DNA from 2 places in the Veillonella orientalis genome. Region 1 is predicted to be linked to the other one. Evidence: riboswitches for the same ligand, from Rfam matches in the RefSeq annotation. Region 1 holds a riboswitch; the other holds the start of a gene.
The links. A riboswitch is a leader RNA that binds a small molecule or an ion and turns the genes downstream of it on or off. The one in region 1 is predicted to bind cobalamin.
Positions count from the first base shown of each region.

Region 2: linked by a shared signal. The riboswitch ahead of nikB (nickel ABC transporter permease) and the one ahead of VEIS1202513_RS09170 (methylmalonyl-CoA mutase family protein) in region 1 are both predicted to bind cobalamin.

Region 1 is NZ_AP022322.1:1,976,938-1,980,148, reverse strand. It holds gene VEIS1202513_RS09180 (DUF3829 domain-containing protein) at 1-118, shown strand, start outside; gene rarD (EamA family transporter RarD) at 292-1,182, opposite strand; cobalamin riboswitch at 1,452-1,627, shown strand; gene VEIS1202513_RS09170 (methylmalonyl-CoA mutase family protein) at 1,922-3,211, shown strand, end outside.
Region 2 is NZ_AP022322.1:1,713,395-1,716,605, reverse strand. It holds gene potE (putrescine-ornithine antiporter) at 1-1,238, shown strand, start outside; cobalamin riboswitch at 1,631-1,815, shown strand; gene nikB (nickel ABC transporter permease) at 1,963-2,901, shown strand; gene nikC (nickel transporter permease) at 2,901-3,211, shown strand, end outside.

The DNA.
Region 1 (3,211 bases):
TGCTATTCGTACCTATATGGGATCCAAACAAGATAACGATTATAAACATATGGTTGAGGCCTATAATCGTTACATTTCCAATATGAATACGACCAATATGAATGAATTGGATCAATAAGCAAGCTAGAAGAATAGTGTGATAAATTAATAGGCATATATAAGATATAAAAAGAAAGCTGTATCGAATGAGGATATCATTTGATACAGCTTTTATGTGTTTATAGGTTAGATATAGTTGCTAAAATCTCTTGTGAGATTGCATGCAGATGGCATATGCTCTCTTGTACTTAACTACATTTTTCTAATGGTTGTAATTTGATTTGATAATGAGAACAACACTAAGGCTATCCAGATACAACCAAAGGCGATCATTTGTGGTGTGCCAAAGCTTTCACCAAAGTAGAAGATAGCTAGCAATAAAGCAATAGTTGGAGATACATATTGAAGGAAGCCTAGTAGGTTGAGCGGCAATAGTTGGGCCCCATAGGAGAATAGCACTAATGGAACCGATGTTGTTAGACCGCAGGCTATGAGTAGCATGGACGTATACCAATCTGTGCCGAAATAGGACCACACTGTATTATCGACCATGGTCGTATAGAGTAAGGCTAGTGGTGTTAATAGCCAAGCCTCAAAGGCGATGCTCGTAAAGGGAGAGATGAGCAGCTTTTTTTTAACGACCCCATAGAGACCAAAGGAAACGGCGAGAATCATCGACACTAACGGCAAGGATCCCACTTGATAGGTGAGCAAGGCGATACCGATGGTAGCGATGAGGACGCTTAGCTTTTTCGGTACAGATAGAACCTCTTTAAATAGGATGACACCTAACACTACATTAAAGAGTGGGTTGATGTAATAGCCAAGGCTCGTGTCCATAACTTGGTTGTTGGCGATGGCCCAAATGTAGGTAAACCAATTTACGCTGATGATGACTGATGCTACCAACAGTAGTAATAGTTGTGAGCGCTGTTCTTTTAGTAATTGAAAGTCTTTTTTGAACTGTTTAAAATGTAGGCCAAATACGACGATGGCCATGCAAATGCCTGACCAGATAATGCGCTGCGCCAGTATATTATACGGTGAAACATGGTTTAATAATGCCCAATAGAGAGGGAGTAAGCCCCAGATGATATAGCAACTAAGGGCTGTCATTAGACCTTTTTTACTTGTGTGCTCCATAATGCCTCCTTGTGATTGTATTCATTATATCACGCATTGTGCTTGCATTTGTGCGTAGGCTTAGATTTTATGATGATTTGTACTCGATTTATAACTCGATTTGCAGACAATGAATACGTATATTTGTTAGCGATGAATACGTATATTTGATTGTGATGAGTTTTTATCATTTTAAATATGCATTAGTTATAACCTAAAATTTGATACTTATGATTAACTGTTATGTTCATTGACTTTGTGCATAATCTTACACTATATTGGACTTAGAACAACGAATATAGAGAATAGGTGTCACAAGACTTAATAGAGAAATCGGTACAAGCCGATGCGGTCCCGCCACTGTAAGGACGAGCCTGCTTTCAAAAATGTCACTGGAGAAATCTGGGAAGGCGAAAGCGAGGTGATGAGCCCGAGCCAGGAGAACTGCCTATTTGATAATCACCGTTATGTACCTACGAGCGATAGGAAGGGGATTGGGGTATGCTGGTTTCAGTGTTTTTTGGCGTACCTTTCAATAAGAAACCTTACGTGTCACTTTTGGGTGGCACGTTTTTTGTTGCCCTTGAAAGTGGCTGTTAAACATATATATCAGGCTTCATAGTTAATGAATTGATGGACACATATTTGAGGTTGATGTGATCTAAATATAGGAAAGCTCGTGTGATGTATATGTATAACAATTCGCAGGTACGGTGCGCTGTTTCTCGGTATGGTTTCGAGTTGAAAAGGAGGCACATATATGTCTGACAAAAAGACTTCGAAGGACGCAGAACGCGATCTATTAGCACCTGTATCCTTTGACGAATTTGAGAAACCTACGTATGAACAATGGCAGGCTGAAGTTGAAAAGGCGTTAAAAGGTGGCGACTTCCACAAGAAGATGTTTACTAAAACCTATGAAGGTATTACGTTGCAGCCAATTTATACACCTGCACTGCATGCAGAAGCAATTCCAAAGGGCGTATACCCTGGGGCAGGCGAGTTCCTACGTGGTACTAAGGCAAGTGGTTATATTAAAGACTCTTGGGGTGTATCCCAATATGTAGATGACTCTTTGCCTAAGGATGCCAATCATGCAAGTTTATACGAGATTGTAAAAGGTGGCACCATTCACAACATCCGCCTAGATGAAGCAACACGCCATGATCAAGATGTGCAAGTAGGCGCATCCGTTGGCGTTGGTGGTACATCTGTATCCACTATGGATGACTGCAAACAATTGATTGACCGCTTCAATTTGAAGGAAAATCCTTTGTACATTGAAACAGGTGCTTCTGCAGCCATCTTGCTTGGCATGTTAGCGGCTACGGTGAAAGGCGCTAAAAAACAAACATCTGATTTGAAAGGTCTCGTTGGTGCAGACCCTATCGGTGTTTGGGTGAAAGATGGTGCTTTGCACATTTCCTTAGATACAGCCTTTGATGAAATGGCACATACTGTTGTGTGGGCTAAAGAACAAGCTCCAGAGCTTAAAACAGTACTCGTATCTGGCGATGTATACGCTAATGGCGGCGCTAACGATGTGCAAGAGGTTGCCTATGCATTGGCAACAGCTGTTTGCTACGTGCGTCAATTAGCACAACGGAACATCGATATTCACACCATCGCGAAGAGCATGATGTTCACATTCTCCTTAGGGGCTAATTTCTTTATGGAAATTGCTAAATTGCGTGCCTTGCGCGTACTTTGGGCTCGCATTATGGAAGCTTTCGGTGCTGAAGAAGCGGACCGTGCCGTTCATGTACACGGCAGAACATCGGCTTTCACAAAAACTGTATACGACCCATATGTAAACTTGTTGCGCAATACGACACAAGCATTCTCTGGTGTTGTAGGCGGTTTGAACAGCCTTGAAGTATCTCCGTTTGACCAACCAATTCGCAAAGCGGATGATTTCTCTCGCCGTATTGCCCGCAATATCCAAGTTATGTTGCAAACTGAATTTGAGTTGCGCCAACCTGTGGACCCTGTAGGCGGTTCTTGGTACGTGGAAACATTAGCTGCTGAACTATGCGAAAAAATCTGGTCT
Region 2 (3,211 bases), 260 kb from region 1:
ATTTGGCTCAAGTTGGTACTATTTCAGTTTTATCTTGGCTCGTAACAGCTGTGGGTGCGCTTCTGTTAGCGTATATTTTTGCTCAAGCGGGTATGTTCTCTCAGATTAGAGGGGGCATGGGCGGTTATGCAGAACACCGCTTCGGTAAAACTGGACATTTTATGGCGAGCTATGCTTACAGCATATCTCTCATCATTGCTAATATCGCCATCGCGGTGTCTGCCGTAGGTTATGGCGCAGCTTTCTTTGGTGTTGACCTTAATGCAACACAAACAAGCCAAGTAACAATTGTACTTTTGTGGTTTGCAGCGATTTTGAACTTCCGTGGTAATCGCTTCACAGGTCGACTCAGCAACATGACTATTTGGGGCTCTATTGTGCCGGTTTTATTAATTGGTACAATCGGCTGGTATTGGTTTGACCCGTCTATTTATTGGGCGGCTTGGAACCCAAATGATCTTCCGTTTTACGATGCAGTAAAACAATCCATTTCCCTCACTTTGTGGGGCTTCCTAGGATTTGAGTCCGCAGCGGCTAATGCTGATGCTGTTGAGAATCCAAAGAAAAACGTACCTATCGCAACTGTGGCAGGTACATTAGCAGTGGCAGTGGTTTACATCTTGTCCACAAACGTTATGGCCGGTATCGTGCCTAACATCGACTTATTAAATTCTAACGCACCATTCGGTTTGACATTCGTATACATGTTCAATGATACAATTGCAAACATCGTGATGGCTGCAATGGTTATTTCTTGCTTTGGCGCTTTGCTTTGCTGGCAATTCACATTGTCTCGCGTATTTAAAAGCGCAGCGGAACATGGTTACTTCCCTAAAGTATTCGCTCGTGTAAATAGTAATGATGCTCCTGTTCGTGGCGTATTCATTCTACTCGCTGTTGAAACATTACTTACATTGTTCACTGCAAGTGATTCCTTGCGTGAGCAATTTGAAGTATTGGTCAACTTAGCGGTTGTAACTAACGTAGTACCATATGTATTGTGCATCTTAGCTGTACCTACAATGATGCGTATGGCTGGCGTAGCTGAAAGCCGTATTAAACGCTACAATTACGTATTTGGTGCAGGCGTTGTGTATTGCTTATATGCTATCTATGCATGTGGCTTTGATGCCATGGTAGGTAGTGCAGTGGCAGTAAGCATTGGTCTTGTAATCTATGTTTTGCGTAAAGCGTGGGCTACACGCAAAGCGCACCGCTTACAACAAAGTATCGATTAATTAAATAACTCTCGTCTTATAAGAGGTTGTTACTTAGTAACAGCCTCTTTTTGGTATATTAATCAAACTTATTAATTATGATTTTATTAATTATAAATAATTGATAGTTACTAAAGTGATTAAGAGTTTTTTCGGTATGTATAAAAAAAATTCATGAGAAAATTACCATTATAATAATAATTAATATATATACAGTTGGATACAGTTAATACGGAAAAAATCATATATATAAAGTGATTTGTATGGGTTTATACATAAATAGAGACTTGTTCAGTAATCGATAATTTTTATTAGTATAAAAATTATATTGATTTTACTAAATATAATGATACCCCTAAGGGGTATATGTATTGTAAACATAATATTAATATAGTATATTTATAATCGATAAAAATGAATAAACTAATGAGTGTCGGTATTACCGAGCGTAAAAGAGGAAAATGGGTGGAAATCCCATACTATGCAAATAGCTGTAATGAGGAGCAAGGTTTCATTATAGGGTCACTGGGAAACTGGGAAGGCCGAAATGTTGCGATGAATCATGAGTCAGAAAGCCTGCTCTAGTTAGCATGGTATGTATATACCGTGTTTAATTTAGGTTAGTCAGGTGGATTAACCTTTTTTGTCGTTTTCCTATATGCACCTCTGCTATATCGGGAGGATAAGTATATTAGTTGTTCATTTAGATTATTGTAGTATTTAGAGAGTATAGGAGGAGGCGCCTATGGGCAAACGCTTTGCTAAACAGCTAGGTCAATTCATTGTTACACTGTTTGGCATTACTTTTTTAACATTTTGTCTCACTTATTTAGCACCAGGCGATCCAGTAACGATGTTACTAGAAACGGCAGATACAATTGTATCTCAAGAGCTAATTGATGAAACGCGTGCGCAACTCGGCTTAGATAAACCGTTCTTAGTACAATATGCTAATTGGGTTGTAAATGCTGCACAAGGTGATTTGGGCATGAGTTACTCTGCTAAAAAGCCTGTTGTAGATCGTATGTTGGAGGCTTTGCCAGGGACAGTTATGCTAGCAGGTACAGCATTAGTATTTACATTGCTCTATGCATTGCCGGCAGGGATTATAAGCGCCTTAAATCGAAACAAATGGATCGACTATCTGTTGCGCGTTGCTTCCTTTGTAGGCGTGTCTATGCCATCATTCTGGTTAGGCCTTGTACTGATTTATATCTTTGGCCTTAAATTAGGACTTGTTCCTATTGCATCTTCTCGTGTAACTCCTATCGGTGTAATTCTACCAGCCGTTACATTAGCTGTTGTAGTCGGGTCCAAGTACATGCGCCAAGTTCGTCTCGTTATTCTTGAAGAAATGCAAAAGGATTATGTTATCGGCGCACGTGCTCGTGGTGTGAGTGAGATGAAAATTTTATTCGGTCATATTTTGCCTAATGCAGTATTACCACTTATCACTATACTGGGCGTTGTTATCGGTTGGTTATTAGGCGGTGTTGCAGTTATTGAAATGGTATTCTCTTGGCCTGGCTTAGGGAACATGGCAGTTTACGCTATTACCATGCGCGACTATCCATTGATCGAAGGTTTTGTGTTGTGGGTTGCCTTAGCATATATGTGTATTAATGCATTAGTTGATGCGTCATATATCTTGTTAGACCCTAGATTAAAAAGGGAGAGAGCATAATGGCAGAATTTATTCAAAAACATAAACTGTTCTCTTTCTACAGTACATTGATGATTATTGTTGTACTCATTGCTATTTTTGCACCATGGCTTGCTCCGGGTGATGCTTTTAGCTCAAATCTGAGTCAAGCATTACAAGCGCCAAGTAGTCAACATTGGTTTGGTACAGATAAGCTTGGTCGTGATGTATTGTCTCGCATCATTTATGGTACACAGTTATCCTTGTTTATGGGTGTCAGTATCGTTGTTATCATGGTAAGCATTGGTACTATTATCGGTGCCGTAGCTGGTTATTTCGGTGGTAAAATCGA